Bremerella sp. P1: one gene and its partner. The main gene of each other region encodes a partner of the protein of the gene in region 2 in a complex. Links are inferred from orthologs where the notes say so. Each region holds a gene or a part of one and is shown on either strand. Other genes may lie near its edges. The genes, in order: secY and PSR63_RS05250.

Region 1 (14,989 bases), 2.1 Mb from region 2 along the record:
CCCACAACAAATCGATTGCCAAACGAGGCAGGCTCGGCCAGATCGCGATTTTGGTTGCCAGCCGTATTCATGAGGACATATTTGACGCCAGTTTCGGCCTTGGCCTGCTCGATTGCCCGGCAAAGTCGCCGCGTAGCGTCCGTGACAAGCCTTCTGGGATGGCCAAAGACGCCTTTGAACGTCAGATTGTGCCCCAAACACGAGGCGACACCGCTACAGCCAGAAACATGCTGCAGGAGCTCTTCGTCGGTCAGCTCGAACAGACTGGCTTCGACGATCTCAACTCGAGCATGATCTCTAACGGATTCAGGCAAACGATCTCGTGAACGGACAATGACTCGAACTTGATGGCCTCGGCTGAGAAGCTGCTCGACCAGCAGCTTGCCGGTCGCTCCGGTCGCCCCTACTACGAGAACCATCATCCGGCCGCCTTAGTCCTGGCCCGTCAAAATGCGGACGCCTGACGACGTCAGGGCGAGTGTGTGCTCGAAGTGAGCCGTTAGGCTGCGATCTTTCGTCGAGAGTGTCCACCCGTCACCGTGCAGGTACAGATCCTCTCTTCCAACAGCCACCATGGGCTCGACCGCCAAGACCAAGCCTGGCCGAAGGTCGAAATCGCCTTTCTGCCGAAATTCGCGAGAATCGTAGTTAGGCACCTGGGGCTCTTCGTGCATCGTGGTGCCGATCCCGTGGCCAACCAGTGTCGTAATCACCGAAAACCCTGCCGATTCGACCTCGTTTTGCATTTCCTTGGCGACTTGGCTCCACCGTTTTTTCACCGGCAGCAACTCGATGGCAATCTGCAGAGCTCGCTCTGTCACTTCCATCAGCTTCTTGGCTTCATCGCTGATCTCGCCAACGGCATAGGTCCAAGCCGAATCACCACACCAGCCACCGATTTTGGCTCCAGTATCGACACTGACAATGTCACCTTCTTTGAGGATCCGCTCGCCAGGGATGCCGTGGACCACTTCATCGTTAACCGAGATGCACGTGGCAGCAGGGAAGGGGATCTTGCCGGGAACACCTTTAAACAGGGCAACGGCACCTGCCTCAGCGAAAAGATCGTCGACAGCCTTGTCGAGCACCGCCGTGGTGATCCCTGGTTTGACCAGCTCGGCCACTTTTTGATGGGCCTGCCGAACGAGCTGTCCGGCGACATGCATTTTCTCGATCTCGCGTTTGGAGCGGAGCGTGATCATGCGTTCTTCTTTCGGTCCACTTCTTCCAGAACGACTTTGATGCGGTCGAAGACTTCCTCAATCGAACCAATCCCATCGATTCGATAGAGAATCTTCTGCTCTTCGTAATAGGCGATCAGTGGCGAGGTCATATCGTCGTAGACCTTCATCCGGTTGCGGATCGTCTCTTCGTTGTCGTCGCCGCGGTCTTCCTTCTTAGCGCGAGCCAGCAGGCGGCTCAAGAGTTCTTCCTGGTCCACCGTCAGGTTCAACACCGCATCGACGGCTTCGTCGTCGACAGCCAGTCCAAGATCAAGCGACGCGGCCTGCGGCAAAGTACGCGGGAAGCCATCGAGCAGGTATCCATTGTGACAATCGGGTTGCGCGAGACGCTGACGCACCAACTGGACCACGATTTCGTCAGCGGCGAGGCGTCCACCTTCCATCTGAGCAGCAACCTTCAAGCCGAGCTCGGTCTTATTACGGATCGCTTCCCGTAGCATTTCCCCCGTTGAGATGTGAGGGATGCGCAGAAATTCAACCAGCTTATGGGACTGGGTCCCTTTGCCGACACCAGGAGGTCCGAGAAAGATAATCCGCATGGACTAACCGCAGCCTAGCTTGGGCATCGATGACGTGGGACCATCACCGACACCGAAGTCACAAAATCGAAGCCGCCTTCCGCATGGGGTATGGGGGAAGGCGGGACGTGCCATCCTGGCGAGAAAGGGTTAGCCCTCGATGAGCCCCTTGTAGTTACGCATCACCAAGTGACTGTCGATCTTTTGCACCAGATCGAATGCCACACTAACGGCGATGAGCAAACCGGTTCCACCGTAGAAACTTGCCACCTGAGGCGAGACACCCAGTTCCGCGGAAACGAGCGTCGGAATGATGGCGACCAAGGCGAGGAAGCCCGCACCAACATAGGTGATGCGAACCATGACTTTTTCCAAGTATTCCTCAGTTCGACGACCTGGGCGATAGCCGGGGATGAACGAACCGAAGTTCTTCAGATTCTCCGAGACGTCCTTCGGATTGAAGGTAATTGCCGTCCAGAAGTAGCAGAAGAAGTAGATCAAAGCGATATAGCAAGCGATGTACAGGAAGCTCTGTCCCCGAGCGAAAATGTCGGCCAGGTTCGCAAGCGTTGCCGATTCGGTCCATCCGGCCAAGGCCTGGAAGATGAACTGCGGGAACAACAGCAAACTGCTGGCGAAAATGATCGGCATCACACCGGCTTGGTTAATACGCAGTGGAAGGAACTGGCGAGTACCACCATAAACGCGGCGACCACGAACGTGCTTGGCACTTTGCATCGGGATCTTGCGTTGCCCCTGCATGATGAACACCACCCCGGTAATCACCGCCACAAACAGGATCGCTAACACCACGATGGTTTCGATACCAAACTCCCCTCGTGTGAAGTTTGTCAGCTCTGGCTTGGTGTTATACAGCAGGTCTAGCAGTGCGCCAGGCATTGCCGCGAGGATACCAGCCATAATCAAGAGGCTGATACCGTTACCAATGCCGAACTCGTCAATCTGTTCGCCGAGCCACATCAGGAAGACGGTACCGCAGGTCATGATCGCCACAGCGACGATCGCCCAGCCCCAATACAGGCTCTTATCTATATTTCCGGGTTCGGATGAGGTCCAGAAGGCCTGGTTGACGATGCTATCACCCCCTTCCCCCACCGCCGTCATCGACGCCAGGTAGAAGTAACTCTGGATGACACACAACGCCACGGTGGCATACCGGGTGTATTCGTTGATTTTCTTGCGTCCCGTTTCCCCTTCCTTCTGCAACTCTTCCAGGGGCTTCCAAACGGTACCCAGCAGCTGGAAGATAATCGACGCCGAGATGTACGGCATGATGCCAAGCCCAAAGATCGTGATCTGGCTCAACGCACTGGCACTGAAAACGGAGACCTGTTGCAACAGACCGGCAACGCCTTCGTTTCCTTGAGAGGCGAACATCTCTTGCAGCTTGACCTGGTCGATCATCGGCAGAGGAATTTGCGAGCCGACACGAAAGACGGCCAACAAGCCGATCGTCAAAAGAATCTTCGTCCGTAGTTCGGGGATGGTGAAGAGGACGCGTACTTTTTCCAACATGACAATCTAACCCGATTTGGCTAGTTCTAATGGATGCCTGAAATCAGGCATAGCAATGAACAATGGTTTGCAGGGATGTGCGGATGAGTGAATTTACACCAAACCGCGTGTCTCAGACTAGACCACCCGAATGAGTCCTATCCGTAAATTCGAGCGTATTTCCGCATTCTTGCGGATCGCCAATCAGTGCTTGCGCAAAAAACATGCCCACGTAACAACGTGGGCATGTCCATGTCTTGTCTCTTAATTAGGACTTTGCCCCTTTGGCAGCGTCCTTTTTCTCGGCCACTGTCGTGATGCGAACGACCGTGTTGCAGGTACCGCCTGCCTTTTCGATCTTTTCCTTGGCCGAGGCGCTGAAGCGGTGAGCTTCGACGGTCAGCTTCTTGGAAAGTTCGCCATCGCCGAGAATCTTGACTTCGTCAAAGCGACGCTTGCAAAGACCTTTTTCGCGAAGCGATTCAATGTTGACGGTATCGCCATCGTTGAACAACTCGTTCAGGTCCTTAATGTTGACTGCAGTGACCGTCAGTGCCCAGCGGTTATTGAAACCACGCTTAGGGACGTGACGCACGATCGGGGTCTGACCACCCTGGAAGGTCGCACGATTCGACCAGCCAGCACGGCTGCGAGCACCCTTGTGACCACGCTGCGAAGTCTTGCCCCAACCGCTACCGGTACCACGACCGATGCGTTGGCGACGCTTGTTCTTGTGAACGCCTTGGTTGATATCGTGCAAACTCATTAGACAGCAACTCCTCGCAGGCGTTGAATTTCTTCCTTGGTTCGCAGCTGTTCCAATGCGTTCAGGGTGGCTTTCACCAGAACGACAGGGTTAGTCGAACCGAAGCTCTTGGTCAAAACGTCGTGGATGCCTGCGGCTTCGCATACGGCACGAACCGAAGCACCAGCGATAATACCGGTACCAGGGTGAGCTGGAAGCATGACCACGCGGCCAGCACCGAAAGTACCAATCACCTTGTGTGGGATGGAACCTTCAACGATCGGCACGTCGAGCATCTTACGTTCAGCTTGCTTGACGGCCTTCTGGACGCTCGGTGGAACTTCGTTAGCTTTGCCATAGCCCCAACCGACCTTGCTCTTGCCGTCACCAATGACGACCATTGCCGCGAAGCTGAAACGACGACCACCCTTGACCACGGCGGCACAACGCTTGATCTTCACGACCTTTTCGACGAATCCGCCTTTGCCAGAATCTTTCGCCACGGTATTGGCTCTCCCGTTTGGATACTGCTGACCTAAGGATCAGCTTTTCCCAACGCTTTGAATGACTTAGTTATCTTCTAGAAGTCCAATCCACCTTCGCGGGCGGCCGTTGCCAATGCGGCGACACGACCGTTGTAACGAAAGTGACCACGATCGAAGCAAACCTGCTTCAGCCCGGCAGCCAATGCCTTTTCGGCGATCGCCTTACCGATCTTCGCGGCGGCTTCACAGTTGCCAGCGGTACCATCCGCACGCAGATCTTTGTCACGCGAAGAAGCCGACACAATGGTGCGACCTGATTCGTCATCGATGATCTGACAGTAGATGTTGTTATTGCTACGGAAAATGGTCAGTCGGGGACGTTCGGCGTTGCCGCGAACCCTTCGACGGACGTGATTACTCCGACGCTTCCGCTGCTTGGCAATGAATTTCTGCTTGTTCACGACTCAACTAGCCTCGTGGGTGCCGCGGTGACAGCCGCGACACGATGACTTCAATTAACGTGGTTGATTACCGATTACTTACCAGCGGCCTTACCAGGCTTCAGCTTAACGCGTTCGCCTTGGTAGCGAACACCCTTGCCCTTGTAAGGTTCAGGCTTACGGCTGGCACGCACTTCGGCAGCAAACTGACCGACGCGTTGCTTGTCGATACCCTTGACCAGAATGTGGGTTTGGTCCGGGCAGGTCACGGTGAGATCCTTGGGGATCTTCTTGTGGATTTCGTTGGCGAAACCGACACGAAGTTGCAGGACGTCGCCGGCGATTGCCGCCAGGTAACCCACGCCCACGACTTCCAGTCGCTTCTCGTAACCCTTTTCCACACCTTCGACCATGTTGGCGATCAGAGCGCGGGTAAGCCCGTGCATGGCTTTGCCGGTACGCGTATCTTCTTTACGCGTGACCAGAACTTCCTTGTCACCTTCGCCCAATTCGACGGTGATGACAGGGTCTGCCGTGTACGACAACTTGCCCAGCGGGCCTTCGACATTAACGGTTTGGCCGTCGATCGACACCTTGACCTTATCGGGCAAGGCAACAGGTTTTCTACCTAGTCGGGACATTTTCTTAACCTAGCTTAGGCAATGGGTCTCTACAAAGGAGACTGTCCTGGTGGATGGGGTGTACTGCGTATCTGGGCTTACCAGACTTCGCACAAAACTTCGCCGCCGATCTTCTTTTGGCGAGCTTCACGATCGCTGATCACACCGCTGGAGGTGCTGATCACGGTGATGCCCATGCCGTTGAGAATCGGACGCAACTCGGTCGACTTGGAATAAATTCGACGACCTGGCTTACTGACGCGCTTGATGTGCTGAATTACGCGTTCCCCGCTGGGGCCGTACTTCAGTTCCAAGCGAATCTGCTTCACCGGATGGTCCTCGGTTTCTACCCAGTCCCAGATGTAGCCTTCACGCTTTAGCACGTCGGCCAAACCGCGTTTGACCTTGGACGTGGGCATTTCAACGTGTGGGTGCTCGACGCGAACCGCATTGCGAATGCGGGTCAACATGTCGGCGATAGGGTCGGTCATCATAATACTTCGGGTCCCCTTACCAACTCGCCTTGCGTAAACCTGGAATCAGCCCTCGATCCGCCAAGTTGCGAATACAGATTCGGCAGACACCAAACTTTCGATACACGGCACGCGGACGGCCGCACATGGTGCAGCGACGTTCACGCCGAGACGAAAACTTCGGCTCGCGATTGGCCTTGGCGATTTTTGACTTGCTTGCCACGAGGATTTCCTACCTGGAAAACGAATCGACTGGGTAACAAACTTCTATACGGTCCGGTCTAAGTACTACGACTTAGGCGGTCTTCTTCTTTGGGTCTTCTCGCTGGAACGGCATGCCCAACAGAGCAAGCAGTTCGCGAGCTTCGTCATCGGTTGCCCCGGTGGTGACGAAGGTGATGTCCATACCTTGCTGACGGGTGTACTTATCCGGGTTCAATTCCGGGAACACCATCTGCTCGGTGAGGCCCATCGTGTAATTGCCGTTACCGTCAAAGCTCTTGGGATTCACACCACGGAAGTCGCGAACCTGTGGAAGGGCCAGCGAGACCAGGCGGTCCAAGAATTCGTACATGCGTTGACGACGGAGGGTGACCTTCACGCCGATCGGCATGCCTTCACGCAGCTTAAAAGCAGCGACGCTCTTACGAGCACGGCAAATCATCGGGCGTTGGCCGGTGAATTCGGTCATAGCTTCTGCAGCTTCGTCGACATGCTTCTTTTCGGTGACGGCCGTACCGACACCCATGTTGACGACGATCTTCCGCAGACGCGGCAGGTTCATCGGGTTCTTACGACCCAACTTTTCTGCCAGTGCAGGAAGCACTTCGTTTTCGTATTGTTCTTGAAGTCGTGGTTTGCTCATGGCTTATCTCGAACGATTACCGGCTCACGCCTTTTGATTTGGGACTGCCGCTGGGCAGTGATTACTTGGCCGGACTCAGCTGGCCGATTTCGGCACTGCACGACTTGCAGTAGCGAACCTTGCTGCCGTCCTCTTTGATCTTGGCACCCGTCTTGGAGCGTTGCTTGCACTCAGGGCAAACCAGCATCACGTTGGAAATATCAACCGGCATTTCCTTCGACAGCTTGCCACCCTTCGGGTTGCGCTGACTTGGCTTGACGTGCTTGTAAACCTTGGCGGCACCTTCAACGAGGATCTTGCCCTTCTCGGGGAAAACCTTCAGGACCTTGCCACGAAGTTCGCTGGCCGCATCGCCACCGGTGATGATTTCGACGGTGTCGTCAACTTTGATATGCATTAGACCACCTCACTGGCCAAACTGACGATCTTCATGAACTTGCGATCTCGCAGCTCACGAGCGACCGCACCGAAAATACGCGTGCCACGCGGATTATTGTCTTTGTCAATCAGCACGACCGCGTTGCGATCGAACCGAATGTAGCTTCCGTCAGGACGACGAGTCGGCTTCTTGCAGCGAACGATCACAGCTCGCACAACGGCCTTCTTCTTCACGTCCGCACCGGGCACAACTTCTTTCACCGAGCAGATAATCACGTCGCCGAGGCCAGCGGTTCGCTTACGCGTACCACCGAGAACCTTGATGCACATGACTTCCTTCGCTCCGGTGTTGTCGGCGACGGCCAGTCTTGTTTCTTGTTGAATCATCGCTTTTTAAATCCAACCCTATGCCGCAGCTGAAAGCCAGCTTTGGCGGTGTACGGGAGCTTAGCTATCTTCTTGTTCTTGCAGGTGAGCAGCTTGTTCACGGGCAGCCTTCAGCGCGGCCACGTCAACTTCGGTGCTCTTCTCCACGATCCGAACCAGTTCCCAACGCTTCGTTTTGCTGCGTGGGCGGCTCTCGATGATCTCGACACGATCGCCCAGACCCGACTCGTTGTTTTCGTCGTGCACATGGCAAACCATGCGACGCGAGTAGTACTTGCCGTACAGCGGATGACGGATACGACGGGCGATTTCAACGCGTCGCGTCTTGTCTTGCTTGTCGCCCGTCACTCGACCGACCAATACTTTCTTGGGCATTGCCGAATCTCTCTTTAAACTTCGCTTGAATTAGGTACTGGCCGCGGCGGCTGATCGCTCGGCTTGAATCGTTTTAATCCGAGCCACCAACTTGCGATTCTTCGCCAGTTCGCTGGGGGCGTCCAAACGTTCGGTCTGGGACTGAACTCGCAAACGGAACAAGGTATCCATGGCGTTCTTCAAGTTCGCCTGGAGCTGTTCGTCGCTCAGTTCTCGCAATTCACTTGCTTTCATTGCCTTATCGCCTAATCACGTTTCGCTTGCGGTTTACTCGCCGCCGACCATCGTGGGCCAGGTCCCCCGTGGGACTAAGCCTCGGTTGTTTCCAAATCCGGGCGACGACGCACGAAGCGACATCGAACCGGCATCTTGTGAGCCAAACGAGCGAAACAAATCTTCGCTTGCTGCTCGGTGACACCCTTGAGCTCGTACATAACCGTACCGGGCTTCACGGTGGCGACCCAACGATCAGGCTCACCTTTACCCTTACCCATACGAGTCTCCAACGGACGTGCCGTTACCGACTTGTGGGGGAAGATCCGGATGTACAACTTACCGATACCACGGACGTACTGCTGGGCAGCGATACGACCCGCTTCGATCGTTTGAGCGGTAATGTGACCCGCTTGTGTGGATTGAAGTCCGTAATCACCAAGGACGACGGTATTGCCACGAGTGGCATTACCTTTTATACGTCTTCTTTGGCTTTTTCGGTGCTTCACTCGTCGAGGCATCATAGCCATCGGAGTCGTCCCCTTCGTAAAAACCGTTATTGATCCAGACCTGGACCCCGATGTGTCCCTGCGGCGTACGAGCTTCAGTGAAGCCGTAATCGATCTTGGCCCGCAGGGTGCTCAACGGAATCGATCCTTCAATTTGCTTTTCGCGGCGAGCCATTTCCGCACCGCCAAGACGACCGGCCATCTGGATTTTGATGCCTCGGGCACCAGCCTCCATAGTGCTTTCGATCGCACGCTTCATGGTGCGACGGAAGCTGGCACGCTTGGCCAACTGGTCGGCGATATCCTCGGCAACCAACTGGGCTCGCAGTTCCGGACGACCGACTTCTTCAATCTTGAGATTGATACGACGGCCAACCAGGTTTTGCAGTTCTTCCTGCAGCTTTTCGACTTCCTGACCCTTCTGACCGATGATCAGACCTGGTCGGGCGACGAACAACGTCACGCGAACTTCGTCGCGCGTCCGTTCGATTTCGACTTTGTCGATGCCTGCATTACGATACTTCTGGCGAATGCGTTGATCAGGATGCTTCAGGATGAAGTCCCGGATCTTTTTGTCTTCCAGGAGTAGGCCTGGAAAATCACGCTTCGACGCAAACCATTTGCTCTTCCAGCCGACCATGACGCCGGTACGAAACGCAACTGGATTAACTTTTTGTCCCATGCTTGTCTCTCGACTCGAAGACGGGGCAGCCAATCGGATGCCTTAGCCTTGGAGTTCCTCCAGGGTGACGTGAATGTGACAGGTCCGCTTCAAAATCGGGAACGCGCTTCCACGAGCTCGGGGGCGGAATCGCTTAATGATCGGGCCACCATCGACGCGAGCTTCGCGGACGAACAAGGCTTGCTGATTAGCAGCTCGGCCTTCGTTCTGTTCGGAATCTTGCGAGTTGCCGATGGCACTCTTAATGACTTCTTCCAGCAAGCGAGCACCACGCTGCGGTTGGTATCGCAGAATGTCGAGTGCTTCGTCGGCCAGCTTGCCACGCACCAAATCGGCTAGCGGGCGCACCTTGCGTGGGCTGATGCGTGCCAGTCGGTGGGTCGCTTTGAACATGGTTGATCAACTCCTCGAACCACGGGCGTTGGGCAGGGCCCTTCTTAGCCGTGGGCAGCCAAGCTGCGTTTGCCAATCGGTATGCGTTATTTCTTCTTCTTATCAGCGCCGTGACCACGGAAGGTTCGCGTCGGTGCGAATTCGCCGAGCTTGTGCCCGATCATGTCTTCAGTGACATAAACCTTCAGGTGGGCCTTGCCGTTGTGGACCATGAACGTGTGACCGATAAACTCAGGAATGATCGTGCAAGATCGTGCCCAGGTCTTGATCGGGTCCTTGGTGCCAGCTTCTTCTTGCTTGGCGACCTTTTCGTAAACGTTCGGGTCGACGTACGGCCCTTTTTTTAGGGATCGGCTCATCTTTGAAAACCTTTAGGATCGCGGCTTGGCGGCCTAACTTTCCGAGTGCTGTGGGTGCTCTTACTTCAACAACTTCAGGACACCGTAACGACGCGAACGACGGCGACGAACGATCGAGCGGTTGGAAGCCTTCTTGCGGTGACGCGTTGCTCCACCCTTGGTTGGCTTACCTTGTGGCGTCACCGGGTGACGACCGCCCTTGGTACGACCTTCACCACCACCGTGCGGGTGATCGATCGGGTTCATCGCGGTACCACGAACGTGAGGACGGCGACCCAACCAACGCTTACGACCAGCCTTACCGAGCGAAACCTTTTCGTGATCGGGGTTGCTCACACGACCGATGGTCGCACGGCAACGGCTCGAAACACGACGAATTTCACCACTGGGCAGCGACAGCTGAGCCCAATCGGCTTCACAGGCCATCAACGTGGCCGAGCTACCAGCCGATCGGCACATTGCACCACCACGACCTGGCGTCATCTCGACATTATGAACGGTAGTCCCGGCAGGGATGTTCTTCAGCGGCAGGCAGTTACCAACGGTTGGCGATGCTTCGCTACCGCTTTGAACCTTGTCGCCAGCCTTCAACCCATCGGGAGCAAGGATGTATCGCTTTTCGCCGTCCACGTAGTTCAACAGAGCGATACGAGCACTGCGGTTCGGATCGTACTGCACCGAAGCAACCACTGCCGGCACGCCATCTTTGGCACGACGGAAGTCGATCACACGGTAACGGCGTTTGTGACCACCGCCACGGTGACGGGTCGTGATCTTACCTTGGTTGTTACGACCGCCGGTTTTTGTGATCTTCCGGAGAAGGTTCTTCTCTGGCTTTGCACCCTTGGTCAACTCCTTGAAGTCGCTGACCGAGGCGTTACGACGCCCAGCGGAAGTCGGCTTGTATTTTCGGATACCCATGGTTCGTCTCGTAGTTTATTACGGGTCGCTGTCTTAAGCGGAGGACCAGTCGCGATTAATAGAAGTCGATCTTTTGATCATCAGCCAACGTGACGATGGCCTTCTTCCAGTTACGGGTCATTCCGTTGCGAAAACGATAACGGCGGGCCTTACCCTTCCGTGTCTGCGTCTTCACGCTGGCGACTTTGACGTCGAACAACTCTTCAACCGCACGACGGACATCCAACTTGGTGGCAGCCGGGGCGATCTCGAATGTGTATTGATTCAAGTCTTCCGAAACCTGAACACCCTTTTCGGTAACCAGCGGACGCAAAATCACCTGGTGCGAATCAAGCGTGCGGGTCGGGGTGTCTTCGCTCGGTTTGTAGTAAGGCCGTGCCATGTTGGCACCTCTGTCACTATGTCAGGTTGAATTGATTTACTGCTAAAGCCAATCGATCGCGGCGACTAATCGCTCTTATCGCTGCTACGCAACGAGTCGAGGGCAGCCTTAGTGATGACCAACTTCCGCGGACGCAAGACCGAGTAAGCATTCAGTTCAGCAACTGGGCTGACTGAGACACCTTCGATGTTACGTGCACTGCGGTAGAAGACCGGATCGTGCTTTTCCAACGCGATCGCGACCTTTTGACCGTAAATGCCCAGAGCCTTCAAAGCACCTGCGACACTCTTAGTCTTGATTTCGTCTTGAGCCAGGTCATCAACGACAACCACCTGCTCGCCTTGGATCTTGCTGGCGATCGCCATACGGGTCGCAAGCTTCAAGGCCTTCTTGTTCAGTCGGTACGAGTAATCGCGAGGGCGGATCGCGAAGACGTGACCACCACCACGGCGAACACCGCTACGCTTGGAACCGGCACGTGCGTTACCGGTACCCTTCTGGCGATACATCTTCTTCGTCGAGCCAGCCACTTCGGCACGAGTCTTGGTGCGGTGTGTACCCTGACGAAGATTCGCCTGGTACATCACAACGGCGTCGTGCATCAACTGCTTGTTGATCGACGGAGCGATTTCAGCCGGATCAAGTTCGTACTTGCCGACTTCCTTTCCGCTCTTGTCAAAAATGGGCAAACTGACCATGGGACTATTCTTTCACGCGTTGACGCGACTTAATGCTTCAAGGACGCCGTTAGCGGACCATATTTGTTTCACGAACGATCACGTATCCGCCATTGGGCCCAGGCACGGCACCATTGAGCAGAACCACGCCGTTTTCTTCGTCGACCTTGACCACCTTCAAGTTACGAGTGGTGACCTTGGCGTTACCGTACTGGCCGCTCATCTTCAGGCCCTTGAACGTACGGCTTGGATAAGCACTGCACCCAGTACCACCCGTGTGACGGTGAACCTTCTTCACACCGTGGGTAGCACGCTGACCAGCGAAGTTATGTCGCTTCATCACACCGGCATAACCACGACCGCGGCTAGTTGCGATGACATCGACACGGGCTGCTTCAGCGAGAACGCCGATGCTGATCTCTTGACCAACTTCAGCACCTTCGATCGAACCACGAAGTTCACGGACGAAACGCTTGGGCTCGCAACCGGCCTTCGCAGAAGCTTCACCACCAGCGGCGGCCAACTTCTTCGATCGCTTGCTCGAGAGAGGAGCAACGTGACCACGTTCACTACGAATCGCTAAACGGCGAGGCTTGTCGTCGTAACCGAGCTGAATTGCCTCGTAGCCATCGCGTTCCAGGGTTCGCACCTGAAGCACGTGACAGGGACCTGCTTGTACAACCGTAACCGGGATAACTTCGCCAGATTCTGTATAAACCTGGGTCATCCCGACCTTACGGCCGAGTATGCCTTTTGCCATGATTCGTCGCCTTGTAGTCCGTTGCTCGCTTCGATGGATTAGCCTAGTCGGCCAATTACCACCCGAAGCTTCCAGCCATCCAGAGACTCTTTAAAACGAGCTAAGTGGGTAAACTATCGAGTTGTTGCCTTGATCTTGATATCGACACCAGCTGGCAGGTTCAGCTTGTTGAGCGATTCAATCGTCTTGGCGGTAGCCTGAACGATATCGATCAGACGCTTGTGCGTCCGAACCTCAAATTGCTGGCGAGCCTTCTTGTCGATATGCGGGCCCGACAGAACGGTGTAACGTTCGATACGGGTCGGCAACGGAATGGGACCGTGCACTTCCGAATGGGTCCGCTTCGCCGTGTCGACGATGTCGAGAGCACTCTGATCCAAGATCGAGTGATCGTAAGCTTCCATCCGAATGCGAATAATTTCTTTCGCCACGTGCGTGATCCCTATGAACTGCTTCCCGGAAACCCGGGGATGTAATTTTCTTTTCGCTCCCTAGTCGCTCTTTGAGCTAACTGGGAAACAGATGATATTAAAAATCCAAACCGCTTTCGTCAATGGGCTCCGGTTTGGTTTTCGAACCTTTTTCGAATGCTCGTCTCGAATGGCGAAAAAACCCCGGTTTTCAGGCGGAAAACAGCATTTTTCGCGGGTCGCCGCGGAGGGCGAAAAGTGGAACAACCTGTCGAATCTTCGGTTCGCATCGCTTTGTTTTGCAGGCCAGTGGCAAAGAATCGCCATAAATGATCAGGCGATTCGCCAAGCCTGGGCCGACTTCAGGCAATTCGAATCCGAATGAGGACCACAAGCGGGGAGCCTTGGCGATCAAAACGCTGCGAACAATAATGCCCCGAGCAGCCCACCCAAACCCCGCAGACTACATAAACTGCTTGATCAGTTCTGGTGGGGCGGCTGCGTATTTCAGCGGCTCCATGCTGCTGGAAGCTCGCCCCTGACTCAGGCTTCGCATCGCGCTGGAATAACCGAATAGCTCGGCCAGCGGGGCATGGGCCTCGATGATTGCATCGCCTGAGCGGTTCTCGGTCTTAGCGATCTCGCCGCGACGCTTCATGATGTCACCGACAAAATCCCCCATGTAGTCCTCAGGAGTCGTGATCGTCAGCTTCATGATTGGCTCGAGCAAGGTCGGCACTGCAGCCTCCAGCCCCTTTTCAAACGCGTCGCCAGCGGCAATCGCAAAGGCGGTGTCGGTCGATCCCACTTCTGCCGCTTCCGCGTCGAGCACCGTAATCTTGATATCCGCCAGTGGAAATCCGCCAATGATACCGCCACCGACGGCCCGGCTGTGCAGCTCTTCGACGGCAGCCTCGACCAGGTGATACGGAACACGCTCTGGCGGAACCTTGGTAATTACCATTACCGGCTGCTGCTGATTCGGGGCGTGCTCGACCTGGATCGTCACTTTCGCGAACAACTGTTGCCCCTGAATAATCCGATGGCACTCGCCGGTCACCTTGGCTGTTTTGCCGATCGTTTCGCGATAACTCACGCGCGGCTTATGGACCTTCACGTTCAGCTTGAAATCGCGTAGCAAGCGATGGCGAATCACTTCGAGATGAAGCTCGCCCATCCCGCTAATGATCGTCTGCCCGGTATCTTTGTTTTCGTCCGCGGCGAACGTTGGATCCTGACGACGCATCATCGCCAACGTTTCAGAGAGCTTGTCACGATCGGCCGACGACTCAGGCTCAATCGCCATGCCGATCACGGTCTCTGGAAACTTGATCGACTCGAGCAGAATCGGGCTTCGCGTATCGCATAGGGTATCGCCAGTGACCGAGTGACGCAGACCAATAATGCCAACGATATCCCCAGTACCAACGTGATCGACCTGCTCCTTCTTGGAGGCCTGGATGTGCCACAACTGGGCGCAGTTCTCTTTCACATCGCGACCCGGGTTCAACAGACGCGAGTTCGGCTTCAGTTCGCCGGAATAGACGCGAACCCAGGTCATATCGCCGTGCTTGGCAGGCAACACCTTGAAGACGAGCCCACAGAACGGCTCCTTCGGATCAGGCTCACGCTTCTCGG
Region 2 (16,229 bases):
CCACCATCGGGTTCTGGGCTTGGGGTAGTAGGTCGAAGATGAATCGCTCGAACTTAATGGCGTTCGGTGATTCTGGGGCGATGGTATCTCCGGCTGCGCTGACGTAAGGGACCTTCTTGATCGCTTTGTGCCATGGCAAGCTGCCTGCTTGGGTGGACATGCGCTGCAGGAACGATTTCTTCACACCGTGCACCGCGATGTTACCGGCCCAGTGCTTCAACGTTCCGTCTTCGATCGTTTCGGCGGCCTGCTCGGCAGGAAGCTCGCTATATTCGACCAGTTGCAGTTGTCCGTCGAGTTCGGCCAGGATGCCAAGCTTCTCTTCGGGCAGCTTCTTGGCAACAACCTGCGTTGACATTTCGCTGTCGGCCTGATGGTGCAAGCCGAGGAACTCTGGTTCGCACACGTCGGCGAGTGGGTTATCGACCTGGAAGTAATAGATCTGCTCGATGCCGCGCTGATTCATGTCTTCCAGGCAGCCGCTTTTAACCAGGGCAGCCAGCATCCCGCCGTGTCCATCAGGGCTGAGGGCTAATTGATCGGGCTCAGCGAGCAGCAGTTGATTGGTTTCCTTGTCAATCGCTGGCATGGTGCCCTGGCAGAAGATGTATAGGTCTTCCTTTGCCATGCCGAAGCGATCGTGCTTGTCGAGGAACTCAATCGTCTCATCGTGCGTGGCTGGGCTGGTCATCAAGTAGAGCGGGATGGCTTTGCCGTAGCGACGACTGCGAGCAACGATCTTTTCCAGGTGGATCTGAAAGAGCGTATTCCCAGTGACCGGACCAACGGGGAACATGCCTTTGGGGTGATCGAATCCTAGACGCGAGCCTTGGCCGCCGGCGACCAGTAGTGCGGCGACTTTTCCTTCTTTGAGAAGTTGCTCACCAACCTCGCGAGCCGCTGCGATTTTGCTCGGATCGTCTTGGTCTTTTAGACGGACGGCTTTGGGGGGCTGCAGCTTGGTGTAATCTCGAGGGCTTTCTTCTGACGTTTGTTCCCCTGCGATTTCAGCCAGCTCTTCTAAGTCGATTTGCTCGAGTTGAGCGGCCAGCTTCTGAGCGATTCCTGCTTCACAAACGGCAAGATATTGGGCCATTTCTGTTTGGCCGGCGTCGTTGAGTTGTTTCACAAGTTCCTGCTGCGACGACATCGTACTCTCCGATTTCACGTTAGTTTTCTAGCGTGGTTGTTGTGGCTGCACGTCATTATTGGAAACGTGCAAAGACTTACAAGCCAAGCAGGGCATTCACCGCGCCGAAACCGCCAAGGGAACGCATCTTCGGCGAAAATTCTTAAAAAATTCCCACATTGCACGTGCGAACTAGCAAATATGGCCACTCATCAAGCGAAGTGATAAAATCCCTGCCAACCCTGACACTTTGATTTGGGTGCTAATCGCACAATTCGAAGGACGCTTTCGTGTCACATTTTGAAGATGATCCATTTCGCTCTCCGCCGCCGACTCAAACGCCTGGATATCGTCCGCCATCAGGTGAGGCGAATACCGGCTTAATCATCGCGGTTGCGATCATTAATTATGTGTTCGGTGGACTTCAGGTTGGTTGTGGGGCCTGCTTGGCAATTTTCGGAGCGACGTTCACCCAGATGATGGGTGGAATTATCGAGCAAGATCAGCAGTTAACCGCAGAAGACGAAGCGGCGTTAGGGATCATGACCGCCGTGTTCATTGGCATGGGGGTCGTCTTCGCACTCACCGGACTACCGACGGTCCTGGCTGGCTACGGTGTGCAGTGCCAAAAAGAGTGGGGACGGATTCTGACCATCGTCCTGGCAGGCATCTCGGCGCTGATGGCGGTTTTGTTTCTGTTGGGACTGAATCCGCTGGGGCTGTTCTTCGCCGGCTACTCGATCTTCACGCTGATCGTGTTGCTGAACTCAGACAACGCCAGAGCGTTTAAGTGATGTCGAGCTTGTGCCGAAGAGCTTCGTGCTTAACAGGCTGCTCGGAGGCCTTCGTTGTCCGAAGTCGGGCAAGTCGCCATAAACTCGAACACTGGCGAGGCATCGACGGTCGGAGCTTCGCGGAGCTTTAAGTCAAAGCGAACGCCGCTGGTCAGTACCTGGCCAGGCTTAATTTGAACGTCCGGGCCTTCTAACTGATGGAGTTCCACCTGCGGCACGCTGGGCAGGGGAGGGCAGAAGCCGACATGCAGGTACACATGACGCTGCCCGCTGACGAACTTCGCGCGGACCAGGCCATGAATGTGTTCCTGGCCGTCCTCGGTGGCTCGGGTCAGTTGCTGAGTGACACCGGGCGGTAGATCGAACGACTCTTCTTCGATCGGTTCCTCGTTTGAAGCAGGGGCTTCTTCGGTTTCCATCGGAATGGACGCTGCAAGCGTTGGCGTGGCTGGTTGTGTTTGCGAACGATTCAGTGCTTCGCCGATCCGATCGCCAAAGATTGTTGTTACGAACAGAGAAAGGGTTGTCGCTTCCTGCGCCAGAACTGCAAACCAAAGTAGGAAGGTAGAGAACTCCGTCAGCGGGGCGAAGGTCACGGCTCGGGCAATCAGTATCGCCGAGACGAGCGGTAGGATGGCAATCACGCCGTGCAATCTGGGGCTCAACGCTTTGGGTGAAGCAGCCAGCCAGGCAGCACGAATCGAGGCGCACCAGGCAGCGGCCAACAAAGTGATCGCCAGCGAAGAACCAGCCGAAAGGACGTTGAATTCAACGAGCGAGAGGCGCACGCCACAAGCAATCACAGCCGCAGTCGCTAGCAGTCCGGTTCCTCCGACTGCCAGAGAGAGGCAAATTCCACGGAGTTCAGGCGAAACGGAAGGGCTTTGGCGATCCATGCCAACACATCCTGCAAGCGGGGCGCAAACAAAAGGGTTCCTGCCACGAAGTGTGACAGGAACCCTAAATTCTCGCAATGCGGATATGAACAGGGGCGAACTTACGCCGAAACGGTCACGCCGGCCAGCTTAGCCAGTTCTTCCGCTTTGTCGGTGGCTTCCCATGGGAATTCATCGCGACCGAAGTGACCACCTGCCGCGGTTGCGCGGAAGATCGGACGACGCAGGTCCAAGTAATCGATGATTCCGCCAGGGCTCAGCGGGAAGATTTCTTTAACGATCTCGGCGATCTTTTCATCGTCGACTTTGCCGGTGCCGAACGTGTCGATATGAACCGAAACAGGATCGGTCACGCCGATAGCGTAAGCCAACTGAACTTCGCAGCGATCGGCCAGGCCGGCGGCGACAATGTTCTTGGCAACGTAGCGGCCCATGTAAGCAGCACTACGGTCGACCTTGGTCGAGTCCTTGCCGCTGAATGCACCACCACCATGACGACCCCAGCCACCGTAGGTGTCGACGATGATCTTACGACCGGTCAGGCCGCAGTCACCCATCGGTCCACCGACGACAAACTTGCCGGTTGGGTTGATGTGGAAGATGATGTCGTCGTCGACGAACTCTTCCGGCAGAACCGGCTTGATCACTTCGTCGATGACAAACTTGCGGATCGTTTCGTTGTCGACCCCGTCAGCGTGCTGGGTCGAAACAACGACCGTGTGAATACCCACAGGACGATCGCCATCGAATTCAACGGTCACCTGGCTCTTGCTGTCGGGACGCAGCCAATTGACTTCACCGTTCTGGCGAGCTTCGGTCAATCGGTTGAGGATGCGGTGCGACAGAGCAACTGGCAGCGGCATCAGTTCCGGGGTGTGGTTACATGCGTAGCCAAACATCAGACCCTGGTCACCGGCACCGATTTCCTTGCCCTTGGCCGAGTCGTCGTTGACGCCTTGAGCGATATCTGGGCTTTGACGGTCCAAAGTCACCATGACGGCACACGTGTCGGCGTTGAAGCCCATGTCGTCATTGGTGTAACCGATGTCGCGAATCACCTGGCGAATCACGTCTTGGTAGTCGATCGTTGCCTTCGTGGTGATCTCACCAGCGACGATGGCAACGCCGGTGGTAACCATCGTTTCGCAGGCAACGCGGCTGTGAGGGTCTTGAGCGAGCAATGCGTCCAAGATGCCGTCCGAAATTTGGTCGGCCATCTTGTCGGGGTGACCCATGCTGACCGATTCGCTAGTGAACAAATACTTTCCAGAAGCCACCGATAGATTCTCCTGAGATACGATGCTGCGCTGGTGCGCGGGGAGGAATGGTTGCACCAACACATGGCCCCAGCCTGTTGGCGAATAGGGCATTATAGGGATAAGAGAAGAAGACGAACAACCGGGTAAATAAGCCGAAAATGACTTTACAAGGCGGAATTCTGTCGGTGCGGGTTCAGATTTGCGTGACGCATGGGGTTACAGTCCATCTCAGTGAACGTAACGTTATGCGGCTGTGCGGAATTTGACGATCTTGGGCGGATCCAAAAGAGGCTTCAGACCCTCGATCGTACGTGACGTGGCACCCTGTTGAGCCAAGACAACATCCTTGGCCCGCTCTCCCTGGTGTTGCCGCCAAGTAGTGTCGAGGGAAGCCTTTACGACGAACGTTGTGAGGCTTTCCCCGTCGCGAACAACCGTCAGGGCCTCGGCCGCTCGAAGGCGTTCGACCACGTCTTTGAAGTTCCACGTGTTGGGCCCCACGGCAACGGCGGCACCGTATGCAGACGGTTCGATCATGTTTTGTCCGCCACGATTACCCAAACTACCTCCCACGAATGCGATGTCTGCGGTTCCCCACCAGGCTGAAAGTTCGCCGACACTGTCAATCAACAGGATGTTGGAATCGCAAGGACTTCCCGCCGTGAGCTGACTACGGCGCTGAAAGGCTATGTTCTGAGCTTCGAGGTAGTGCGCGACTTCGTCGAAACGATGGGGGTGCCGTGGAACGAGCAACAGCTTCAGGGTCGGAACCTGCTGCTGGGCAGCATGGAAAGCTTCCAGGATGACCGGTTCCTCGCCATTTTGCGTACTGCCGGCCAGCCAGACGATGTCCTTTTCGGCCAGGCCTGCTAGTTGGCGGAAAGATTGGGTTTGTGCGTTCTGCCGATCAGGTGTGATCCCGTCAAACTTGATCGAGCCGGTCACTTCAACTTGGTCCGGGTTTGCTCCCAGATCGGTGAATCGGTCTGCGTAGGTCTGGTCTTGGGCGCCGATCCAGTCGAGTTTCTTCAGCAGAGGGGCTACGAGAAAACGAATGCGGGAGTAACCCCGATGACTCTTCTCGCTCAAACGGCCATTTACCACGGCAATCTTGGCGTCGTGGCGATCGGCAAATCGAATCAGGTTCGGCCACAACTCCAGTTCTGCCAGGAGTACCGCATCCGGTTGGATACGTTGGTAGGCACGGTTAACGGCCCACGAGAAATCAAGCGGCGCGTAGCTGACCGTATGCTGGGCGTACTTAGTCTTTGCTAGTTCGTGACCAGCCTTCGTCGTCGTCGTGATATGAAAGGTGATGCCAGGATAGGTTTGCTCAAGCTCTTGGATGAGAGGAGCAAGCAGATTGACCTCGCCTACGCTAACCGCGTGCAGCCAGAGATGCTGCGATGTTGTTTCGAGGCGGCGAGGTACACGTCCGAGGAACTTCTCCGCGAAGCCTTCGCGGTACTTTCCTTTGGTCACGGCGGCCCACAGCAAGAACGGACTGGCAGCAAGGACCAGGGCCAGATAGACGAAGTTGAGTAGCCAAGTGAACATGGGATCCGTCCCGGTGTTGCAACTAGCCAGCAGCATCCTCGCGCCCTGTGCAGCGCGAGGGGAACTTGCGAGTCTAGTTCGCTTGTTCCTGCTTCATGCAGCAGGCCTTGTACTTCTTGCCGCTGCCACACGGGCACGGATCGTTACGGCGGATCTTTTCGCCGACGTTACGAATCGGTGCGGTGACCTCAGTGTCTCCCTGCGTGTTGTTGATCGCCTCTTCCTGCTGACGAGCCATGTCGGTCATGCTCGAGGCGGAGTCGTGGCGAGCTTCTGATTCCTTCCAGGTCGAGCTCACGAACTCTTCGTTCAGGTTTTCGATCTTGTAAACCAGATCGGTCACGCGTTCGCCGACGCTGCGCCACATCTGATCGAAAAGTCGCATGCCTTCGCGTTTGAATTCGACTTTGGAGTCGACCTGGGCGTAACCGACAAAGCTGACCGCGCTACGGAGGTGGTCCATTGCCAGGAGGTGATCTTTCCAGGCATTATCGATCAATTCCAGCAGAACGCTGCGTTCCATCCGCATCATTTCCGGGCGGTAACGCTCGTAAACTTCACGGATCAGTCGTGCTTCTAACTGGGCTTTGTCGAACTGTTCCAACTCAGCTTCAGGGATTTCCGTTTCGATGTTTTGCTGGATCCAGGCATTAAGCGAACCCATCTGGCCATTGCCGCCGCTGATAACCGAAAGGGTCTGGGTTTCCTGGTTGTCCTCGTAAAGCTGCTCGACCTTTTCGTGAACGGCTTTCATCTTCTCGAGGGCAATCTTCTTATGCTTTTCGCTCAGCGGGACCAGCATCTGCTGAATCTCTTCCCGCTGCTTGCTCTTGAAGTCTTCTGGATTCAGCGGCGTTTCAAAGCGGTTGGCAGCCCATTCCAGAAGGCCCTCGCGGTTCAGGCGAGCGTGCCCGCCGCTCTTGTCGCTAAAGCGATACAGGCCAGTCAGGACCGGATATTCCGATTCCTTCTGATCGTAGACTTCGATCGCCTTTTCATGCACGAGGTCGATCGCGGCCTTCGCCGGTTTTTCCTGCAGCTTCTCGATGTCGATGTTGAAGCCGAACTTGTACTTGCACCAATGGTTCAGCGTGTTGAGACCAAAGTCTTTGTCGAGGAACTTCTCACCGTCACTTAGGTCAACCTTTTCGATCGACTCGCGAGCCTTGGTGATCAGGAACTCGTCGACCTGGTCGCGACCAACTTTACGCAGATCGCGATCATTCAGGTTCAACTTCCACATGCTGTTTGCGAAGCGGGCCATCGCGCCCCAGTTCCATTCGCTTTCGTCTTCGCTATCGGGCAGGTTCTCGTCGATCGAAGCCATGATGTTCGATGCGGCGGCTCGTTCGGCCATGTCTTTGGCGTACGTTTCAGCCGCAGGGAAATCCAGATTGCGAAGGTCGCGCGTGTTCAATTCGCACGACAGTTCGCTGCCTGCCCACTTGGCGAACGTTTCGATGCCGAAGTCCTTTTCCAGGAACATCTGCACGTGGTATTCGATCTGCTCGCGGACCATGTCCATGATCAGGTCACGGCTGTCGCCACCTTCCAGGATTTGCTGGCGGAAGCCGTAGACTCGCTTACGCTGCTCGTCCATCACCTCGTCGTATTCGAGCAGGTTCTTACGAGCCTCGAAGTTCTGTTCTTCACGTTTTTTCTGGGCACCTTCGATACGACGCATGATCATCTTGCTCTCGATCGCGTCGCCTGGCTGCGGCCGCATAGCGGCTGGCATTCGTTGAATGAAGTTGCGAGCCCAGTCGCCGAAGTAGATTCGCATCAGGTCGTCTTCCAAGGAAAGGAAGAACCGCGAGCTACCCGGGTCGCCTTGACGACCACAACGACCACGCAACTGAAGGTCGATACGGCGCGATTCGTGACGCTCGGTACCGATCACGTGCAGGCCGCCCAGATCCTTGACCTTCTTGCCCATCGCCTTCATCTGCTCGCGCTGTTCAATCTCGTTGACCAGCTGATCCCATTCGTCTTGTGGGACCTCCAGGCGTGTGGGGTATTTATGCTGAAGCTGAGCCCAGGCCATCGTTTCTGGGTTACCACCCATGATAATGTCGGTACCACGACCGGCCATGTTGGTGGCGATCGTTACAGCTCCGATACGACCTGCCTGCGCGACGATGTCGGCTTCGCGTTTGTGCTGCTTGGCATTGAGCAAATCGTGCTTGATGCCGCGTTTGTCGAGGAGCCGCGAAAGGCGTTCACTCTTTTCAATACTGACCGTACCGACCAGCACAGGGCGGCCTTTGTATTGAATGGCCTTGATCTTGCCGCGTTCGATCTTGGTGGGCTGCTTCTGACCCTTCGGATGAATCTCGATCGAGTCTTCGTTTTCCTTGAGGATGTCGCCCCACATTTCGTCGCCGTTCTTGAAGGTGACGACGTCCCATTTGATCGTGCGTTCGATTTCGTCAGCGACCGCTTCGTATTTCTCGTTTTCAGTCATGAAGATCACGTCGGTGTACGTGATACGCTGCATCTCCCGGTTGGTCGGAATCGCGATGACGTCCAACTGGTAGATCTTCCAAAGTTCGCCTGCTTCGGTCATGGCCGTACCGGTCATCCCCGACAGCTTATCGAACAGCTTGAAGAAGTTCTGCAGCGTGACTGTGGCCAAGGTCTGGGTCTCTTCTTTGATCTTGACCCCTTCCTTCGCTTCGACGGCCTGGTGCATACCGTCGCTCCACTGCCGGCCTTCCATCTTACGGCCGGTGTGAACATCGATGATCACAATCTTGCCGTCTTCCACCACGTAGTCGACGTCGAGCTGGTACAGGTAATGGGCACGCAGCGCGTTGTCGATCAGGTGCGGCCATTCCATGTTGCCCGAGGTGTAGAAGCTTTCGACGCCAGCCAGGCGTTCCGCGGCACGCACACCTTCTTCGGTCAGGTTGGTGGTTCGGTCTTTTTCGTTGACGACGAAATGCTCGTCTTTCTTGAGCGTACGAGCGATCTTGTCAGCATCGCCATACTTCTCTTTGCTCATGTTAGCCGGACCACTAATGATCAGCGGGGTCCGGGCTTCGTCGATCAGAATGTTGTCGACTTCGTCGATGATCGCGTAGTGCAAACGGCCTTGCGATTGTTGGTATTCCTTCGGGAAGCGACCATCGCCACGCGCGGCGGGGCGCATATTGTCGCGCAAGTAATCGAAGCCGAACTCGTTGTTCGTACCGTAGGTGATGTCGCAGCTGTAGGCCTGTTGACGATCGCGTACCGACATGTCGTTCTGGATCGCGTTCACGGTCAGGCCGAGTCCACGGTAGAGTGGGGCCATCCACTCCATGTCACGACGAGCGAGATAATCGTTCACCGTGATCACGTACACCCCTTTGCCCTCAAGGGCATTGAGGTATGCCGGCAGCGTGGCCACCAACGTTTTACCTTCACCAGTGACCATTTCGGCCACGTTGCCACGGTGCAGGACGATACCACCGATCAGCTGGACATCGTAATGCCGCATGCCGAGAAAGCGTTTGCCTGCTTCGCGGCCGACAGCGAAGGCCTCGACCAATATGTCATCCAGCGTTTCGCCGGAGGCAAGTCGTTGCTTGAAGAGACGGGTCTGGTCACGAAGTTCGTCATCGGACAATGCTTCGTACTTCGATTCCAGTTCGTTGATCGCATCAACGGTGCCCTGCAACTTCTTGATATATCGAGCGTTAGACGAACCGAACATCGATGTGATCAGTCGTTCAAAACCGCTCAAAAGACCGCCGAAAAAGAGGCTGATCTTTTCCCAAATCTGTTCCAGTTTCTCCATCGCTGAATATCACCTGGGGGTGGGGGCGTATCAAAAGCACTAGTTGAGGCGAAACAAGACCTTATTTGTAGACACCGCCACAACTTAAGCGTGCGCGCAAACCCTTCCCATATCGTAGATTATAGGGATTACTCAAAGGGGTCAACCGCGCTTGAGCACGCATGGATCGTCGGCTCCGCTATCATGGTATTCGATACCAGGACCGTTTCCCTTGCCCAGCTAGCGTAGATTCCGTGAAGATTCTCACGATGTGGTCACCCTTCTGCTAGCGAGGTCAGTCCATGTGGCGCCAAAGTTTACGACTTTGCCGGAGAGCCTTCGGTTAGAAGCGTTTTCCTGACAAGAGGTTACGCACAACCTTTCTCGGATCGGTCGGCGGGGTTGCATCGGCAGTCGCCATTTGCGATTCTCAGACCAGGAAAAAGCGAGCAGAAAGAGGAAGAATGAGCCAGTCTCCCGCGCCCAAGCCAGCAAAGAAGAATATCGTCACGCGGGACATTCGCGGGCGACTTCTCTTTCTAGGTACAGGTACCTCGATGGGGGTGCCTGTGGTGGGTTGTGGCTGCGATGTCTGCCAAAGCACCAATCCAAAGAATAAGCGAACACGGTGCAGCGTTATCTTCGGCTTGCCTGAGGGGAATCTGCTGATCGATACGCCGCCTGACTTGCGGACGCAGCTTCTCGCCACCGGGATTGGCATCATTCACGCCGTTGCCTTCACGCACAGTCATGCCGATCACCTGTTTGGCCTCGATGACATCCGGCTCTTTCAGTTCTATATCGGCCACGCTGTGCCTATCTACTGCGAGGCCAATGTCGACGCCAAGATCCGCAAGGTGTACGACTATGCCTTCAGCACCGAAGTGCAGACCCATGTTGGTTCGCGGCCGGCACTCGATATGAAAGAGATTGGGTTGAATCCTTTCGAGGTGCTCGGAGCGAAAGTCACGCCGATCCGCTTGCAGCATGGTCCCCGCTTTCAAGTCTTGGGCTTTCGCGTCGGAAACGTTGCTTACTGCACCGATGTGAATCACATTCCCGAAGAGAGTTGGGCGAAGCTTGAAGGCTTAGACGTACTGGTCCTGGACGCCTTGCGACCGGAACCTCATCCGACGCATTTCTCCATTGAAGAAGCGGTGGAGGTTGCTCAAAAGGTTGGTGCAAAAAAGACGTACTTCACGCACATTGCCTGTAAGCTCGAGCACGAGCGAACCAACGCGTGGCTGCCTGAGGGGATGGAACTGGCTTACGATGGGTTGGAATTGCCACTGACGTGAGTGCGACCCCATCGCACATTTCTGCAATGTCACTCTCTCGGAATAATCCAGCAAGAATCATGTTTCTCCATGCCCACGTGCGGATAATAGCTGGCCGCTTTCGGTGCCGCGAGAAGTAGCAGAATGGTATGTTTGCCAGCGACCTCGTGGGTCCGGGCAATCAGTTCACGACCGATGCCTTGTTTCTGAAAGGCCTGATCGACGGCTAGATCGGCCAGGTAGGTCGCGTGGGCGAAGTCGGTCATGCTGCGGGCTATCCCTACCAATTGGCCTGCGCTGCGGGCCGTGCAAAGGATATCTGCGTTGCGGACCATCTTGGTCAGCTTCTCGAGGTCGTCGACCGGACGACGCTCGGCCAGTTCCGAGCGGATCAATACTTCCCGGTATTCATCGACAGATAGATTCGGCTCGACTAGGTACTCGATCATTGGCGTGGTCAGCAGGGTGCCCAAAAAGAAAAACCGCTGGCAAGGACACATGTTCCTGCCAGCGGTTCATCATAATCTCTCTTAGAGCAACCGCCCAACGCGTCTACATCGTGGCCGTCTCTTCTGGCGACGTGCGGCCTGTCAGCCGAGGAACGAACATTCCCACGGTGCGTTGGTATTTGCGGTACTGATCTCCATAGACGTTGATCAGGTCTCGTTCTTCCACGATCGCAGCCAGACCCATGTAAACGGTCATGCCGACGGCAAACAGAAGGTGTCCAGCGGTCATGGTTGGCGTGAACCAAAATGCGGCCGCCCAAGCAACGTACAGCGGGTGTCGCACGAGGGCGTACAGCAGCGGAGTACGGAATGGGAGCGGCTGGTATTCCTTCTCGTTCAGGTGCAGCCAGGCTTGTCGCAGGCCGAACAGGTCGAAGTGGTTAATCATCAGGCTCACCACCGGCACCATCAGGAACCCAATCACGTAGAGTGCCCACATCGTGATTCGCAGCGCTGGCTGCTGGATGTCCCAGATGACCATGTCGATACCTTGCCAGCAGAACAGGACGATTCCCAGGACGATATTCGAGGCCCAAACATACGTGGCTCGCTCGATTGGCTCGGGGACAATCTTTGTCCACATCCGCTTAAATGCTGGCCGCGCCATGATCGAATGTTGGGCAGCGAAGAGCGAAATGAGGCCAATGTCGATAGCGATCGCAGCGGCCAGGGGAAGCTGCGAAGGGGTATCGACAGTGATCGGAACGATCATGCCGGCCAGGAAAGCCATGAAATACGTGACGATTGCCAAGAAGCCTAAATAGGCAGATACGGCGTACAGGAAGGAGATGATTCGCAGCATGATTGGGGTCTTTCTCTGTTTACTATGGGGCAGTTGATCGCTTAGGAACGTCGCTCATTTAGCGCCGTCACGTCATTATCGTGTTTCCCGCCCAGGTGTTGCGTTTACTTGTGGTACACTTTGGGTTGACTCGTGGTACACCTGGCGGGTCGGGGGAACGCATTTAGGGGAAATCTATGGTCAAAGCACCTACGCGCGAGCGACTGATCGAAGCTGCCAGCAGCCGGTTCTATCGAGACGGGTTTCGGAACGTCGGTATCGACCAGATTCTCTCCGACGTCGGAATCAGTAAAACCGCATTCTATAAGCACTTCGAGTCAAAAGACGACCTGCTCTTAGCTGCCCTCGATGGCAAAGGAGATTGGCTCGAAGGACTCTGTAAGCAAGTCGTCTGGGAGCGAGGCGGAGGGACGCCCGAAGGGCAATTGCGGGCCATTTTCGACTTGGTTGATATGTTTCTGGTGCAGGACGATTTTCATGGATGTTTTTTCGTGCGGGCCGCGATGGAGTTCCCGTTGCCCACCGAGCCGGTCTTTCAGGCGGCTGCGCGAAATAAGCATACGTTCGAAGAGTTCGTCGTCGTGCTGGCAAAGAATTGCCAGGTGAAAGATCCCGAAGAACTTGCACGCAAGCTTTGCCTGATCATCGAAGGGGCCTACATCACCAAGCACGTCACGCAGAACCCGCACACCATCGAACTGGCCAAGGAATTGGCCGACCTGGCAATCGACGACGCGCTGCGTCAGGTGCGTGAAGAAGCAGAAGACTCATCGGCGGACGACGCCTCTGCAGGAGCCGATTTGTAGGGCGGAAGCTCTGCCCCGGTCGTCTCGGCAACAGGCTCACTATCCGCGAAGACATCCTCCCAGAAATCCAGAGCCCGCTGTTCGTATTCTTCTGGCTTCACATGCCAACAGTTCGCGTGAGCGGCTCCGCGTACTTTCCAAAATCGCTTTGGTTCACCAGCGGCATCGTAAACTGTCTGCGAGGTATCAACTGGAAAGAGTTGATCCTCTTCGGCATCGATAATGTAGATCGGTCGTGGAGCGATGTTCTTAACGGCCGTATGAGGTTCGACCAGTCGCAACTTCGTTTCCAGGGACCAGTCGAGGAAGATTCTCACGATCTCTCCGACCAGAAACTTGGGGAGCCGTGTCATCTTGTTAGCAATGTGCGCCAGCATGATCGGCATCGAAACAAAAGGGCTTTCGGCCAGGACACCGCGAACTTGTTGATCTTTCGCCGCGGCCATGATTACGCAAGCCGCCCCGAGTGAAAGGCCGTGCAGTCCGATCTTATTCTCGGCAATCCCTGGCTGACGCTTTACCCAGTTGATTGCGTGAAGCACATCGCGCCATTCGAGGAACCCAAGCGTCGAGAAACCACCGTCGCTGTCGCCACGTCCGCGGTTGTCGTATACAAGCACGCTGTACCCGGCCCGGTATAGGTACGATACATGGGGCAACATCTCGATCGATGGTCCGTCAATGCCATGGACGACGATGATCGCCTTATCGGTTGCTCCCTGCCAGAATCGCCCGCGAAGTGTGGTTTGTTTTTCGCCTTCGAAATCGACTTTTACCGGATCTGGGATGGAGAAATTCTTGGGACGATACGGATCGAGAACTTCGCCAGCCTTGTAGGTTCCGCTAAGCATTTTCCGAACGAGAACGCGCAGCCCGAACACAAAGCCAATCAAAGCAATGAAAAGGAAGGGGAGCGTGTACCAGATTCCGTTCATCATCAGTCGTTGGCATTTTTTACTGGCGTGCGGCTTCCATCGGTTCGCTGCACTGGTTCAAAGACTTCGTCCGACTCGAACAACTCCTGAGGGGTCAGCATGCCAGGCTTCTTCTCGAGTACGCCGATGCCGTTGAATTCGGGTTGAGACTTCAAGCAGTAAGCACCCAGCGCACTGCAAAGCCATCGGCTGTCGTCTTCCACGAGCGAATCAGCGGCACGGTTCACTTCATCGGAGGTCATCCAGTTGATGATCCAACCGAAGAAGTTCTTTTGCAGCGCCAGGTTGGCGGTCGTGTGGTAGTCGAACTCGGTGCCCAGTTCCGCCTCAGCCGTTTCCGCAATCCGATCGGCCAGTTCTGGCGTCAGTCCCTTCGGTTTTCGGAAGATCACGTATCGATCATCTTTCGACCAATACTCTTCACTCAGCTTCGACCGAACGACGCCTTTGGGATAGGCTGCTTCCACGCACTCGTCTTCACCTGTCACCACAAATACGTGAGAAACGGTTATGTCCGAGACTTGTTTCCACTGCTCTACCTGGGCGATACCTTTGGAAAACCAGCTACCGGCGTGATTGAATCCAATCCAGCCTCGCTCGTAGTCTTTGCCATAAGTTGCCGGAGTCGTGTTGAAAATCTTGATGGAAGCCATGGTCCTATGCGAAAGTCAAAAAGGTTACGTGGTTGTTAACTGTCTGAGCTAGGCTGCTCGGCAACGGATAGTTCCGCTGTGCAGTGTGCACATCGCGTCGCGCGATAGGGAATTGTCGAAAGGCAGTAAGGGCACTTCTTATTCTCGGGATCACCCGGCTGTGGTTTGTCTCCGCCGAACGTGTCCTCGAGTTTCTTGTCCAGTTGATTGATCAAGCGGATGATCATGAACATGGCAAAAGCCACCAACATAAATGCAATGATGTTGTTGATGAACAGCCCGTAGTTGATCGTGGTAAGACCTGCCTCCTGAGCCTGAGCTAGGGTGGTGTAGGTCTTATCGGGATCGGGGGCGTTTAGCACGATGAACAAGTCGGAGAAGTCACTTTTCCCGAGCAGAAACCCGAGCGGAGGCATAATGATGTCGCTGACCAGCGACTTCGCTACCGAGGTGAAAGCGGCACCAACCGTAAAGCCAACGGCCATGTCGATCAGGTTGCCGCGAAGCGCAAACTTCTTGAAATCGCCAATCAAACCCATGATGCGCATTCCTATCTCAGCGTGTGGTTGTTGTGTGTTGCGAAGGTGCAACTCTCATGCCATTATGCGGCCAGATCTCGGTGTCTAGCAACAAGTTGGGGGATGCGTCCCCTCGCTGAAACCGCAAACTGCCTGAAGATTAGCGTTCAATTGTTGGCAAATAGACTTCGATCACCGTGACTGGCGGGCGAAGAGGATGGGCCTGTCGTGGCGTGGTCGATCAAGCAACCCCGAACAGTTTCCGAACGCTTGGTCGAACAAGCACCAGGATGGTGAATACACCCAGGGCCGTTCCCAGGGGAAAAGAAAAGCAGCTGATGACCGCCATCACCATGCAAAACGTGTGATTTTTATGTGCCTTGAGATAGCTGCCACTCAAGTAGAGACAGAATGCGATCACCCAAAACGTGATGATGATAAGCGTGCCGATCAGCATGAACATAATGCCCATCACCACGCCCAGCCCCCGGGCTTCCGGATCGCCCTCGACGCCAACGATACTGGCCACCAGGGCGATGAATCCGAACAGCACATGAAAGATGGGAAAGAGCCCTGCCAAGGCGGCAAGGCCTGCGAGAATCCAATGAAACGTGCCCAACAGGTCCAGATGGTATTCATCTTCGCTGCCGGGTGTCGTGGTTTCCGCCTCGGTAGACATCTAATGCATTTCCGTTTCCACGGTACCAATCCCGCCACGATAGTAGCTGAAGGTCACGCTGGGATGGTCGGCCAGTAGCGACATCGGAACGCTTGTGTCAGCGATGCCTTTGCTGATCATCAGCGCCGAGAGCCGCATGCCGAAGGGATTGTCGTGATGGCCAGGGTGCCAGATGGAAACCCGTTCGGCTTTCCAGGTTTCTTTCGGTCCGACGGTACATGCCCGGGTGGGAACCATCGGGACGTAGCCACCGCCGCTGGTGCGTGCGTTCTGAATGACGGTCATCGGATGAAGATCGGTCACGCGGGTCCCCAACTCTCGATACACCTCCGGCGGTGGCGGAGCATCGACATAGTCACCTTCGCGCTTGGGTGGATCGTTGAAGGCCCAATGTTTGACCTCGCCTTGTCCGCCTTGCATGACCAGGCAGCGGATGTCGTCGTACGACTTCGAGTATGCGTCCAGGTCGCCGGTGGGGAAGTGCAGGTTGGCGGTTGGCATCGAGTATTTCGGATCGATCCGGTCGAAGCACAGGTCTTTGTCGGCCTTAGCGAATGAAAGGGGGAACTCGACCGGCACGGGGTTGTCTTCCGCGTCGACCCATTCGTCCATGCCCCAGAAATGGGCGTCCAGCTTCTTCAGGTCGATCCCCAGT

The links.
Region 1: the proteins of PSR63_RS05250 (region 2) and secY are in contact, whole or in part, in a crystal structure (PDB 3DIN), measured with the Thermotoga maritima proteins. The link is inferred for Bremerella sp. P1 from one-to-one orthologs. Residues at the interface, in WP_004082002.1 of Thermotoga maritima: Glu261, Ala262, Arg263, Lys300, Ala301, Arg302, Thr303, Ile304, Ile305, Leu323, Tyr324, Asp325, Pro326, Val329, Ser330, Tyr333, Ile336, Lys340, Phe345, Val349, Glu363, Phe364, Tyr374, Ser375, Gly376, Gly377, Glu393, Ile395, Thr482, Ser483; in WP_004081795.1 of Thermotoga maritima: Glu108, Gly109, Glu110, Glu111, Ala236, Glu237, Arg238, Arg239, Ile240, Thr241, Ile242, Gln243, Tyr244, Ala245, Arg246, Arg247, Val248, Thr249, Gly250, Arg251, Arg252, Val253, Tyr254, Gly256, Ala257, Ser258, Thr259, Tyr260, Leu261, Pro262.

What each region holds. Positions count from the first base shown.
Region 1 is NZ_CP118164.1:3,349,402-3,364,390, reverse strand. The notes cover bases 1,106-4,088. They hold secY (preprotein translocase subunit SecY), read right to left. Parts: upstream 3,299-4,088; coding sequence 1,913-3,298; downstream 1,106-1,912. Other genes in these bases: rpsE (30S ribosomal protein S5), read right to left, coding at 4,043-4,088; rplO (50S ribosomal protein L15), read right to left, coding at 3,546-4,043; PSR63_RS14185 (adenylate kinase), read right to left, coding at 1,199-1,783; map (type I methionyl aminopeptidase), read right to left, coding at 1,106-1,202. In the rest of the region: PSR63_RS14195 (NAD(P)-dependent oxidoreductase), read right to left, coding at 1-422; more of map, read right to left, coding at 432-1,105; more of rpsE, read right to left, coding at 4,089-4,525; rplR (50S ribosomal protein L18), read right to left, coding at 4,603-4,968; rplF (50S ribosomal protein L6), read right to left, coding at 5,043-5,588; rpsH (30S ribosomal protein S8), read right to left, coding at 5,666-6,061; PSR63_RS14150 (type Z 30S ribosomal protein S14), read right to left, coding at 6,078-6,263; rplE (50S ribosomal protein L5), read right to left, coding at 6,336-6,905; rplX (50S ribosomal protein L24), read right to left, coding at 6,967-7,302; rplN (50S ribosomal protein L14), read right to left, coding at 7,302-7,670; rpsQ (30S ribosomal protein S17), read right to left, coding at 7,731-8,045; rpmC (50S ribosomal protein L29), read right to left, coding at 8,076-8,279; rplP (50S ribosomal protein L16), read right to left, coding at 8,354-8,767; rpsC (30S ribosomal protein S3), read right to left, coding at 8,727-9,449; rplV (50S ribosomal protein L22), read right to left, coding at 9,492-9,842; rpsS (30S ribosomal protein S19), read right to left, coding at 9,929-10,201; and 6 more genes. UniProt on the Escherichia coli protein: The central subunit of the protein translocation channel SecYEG. Consists of two halves formed by TMs 1-5 and 6-10.
Region 2 is NZ_CP118164.1:1,237,216-1,253,444, reverse strand. Bases 5,509-9,731 are described here. They hold PSR63_RS05250 (preprotein translocase subunit SecA), read right to left. Parts: upstream 9,417-9,731; coding sequence 5,709-9,416; downstream 5,509-5,708. Other genes in these bases: PSR63_RS05255 (3-deoxy-D-manno-octulosonic acid transferase), read right to left, coding at 5,509-5,635. Also shown: PSR63_RS05275 (UDPGP type 1 family protein), read right to left, coding at 1-1,168; PSR63_RS05270 (hypothetical protein), read left to right, coding at 1,420-1,923; PSR63_RS05265 (hypothetical protein), read right to left, coding at 1,953-2,819; metK (methionine adenosyltransferase), read right to left, coding at 2,921-4,054; more of PSR63_RS05255, read right to left, coding at 4,322-5,508; PSR63_RS05245 (MBL fold metallo-hydrolase), read left to right, coding at 9,860-10,693; PSR63_RS05240 (GNAT family N-acetyltransferase), read right to left, coding at 10,723-11,121; mddA (methanethiol S-methyltransferase), read right to left, coding at 11,225-11,983; PSR63_RS05230 (TetR/AcrR family transcriptional regulator), read left to right, coding at 12,160-12,789; PSR63_RS05225 (alpha/beta hydrolase), read right to left, coding at 12,726-13,727; PSR63_RS05220 (hypothetical protein), read right to left, coding at 13,727-14,377; large conductance mechanosensitive channel protein MscL, read right to left, coding at 14,413-14,916; PSR63_RS05210 (hypothetical protein), read right to left, coding at 15,137-15,574; PSR63_RS05205 (glucosamine-6-phosphate isomerase), read right to left, coding at 15,575-16,229. UniProt on the Escherichia coli protein: Required for protein export, interacts with the SecYEG preprotein conducting channel.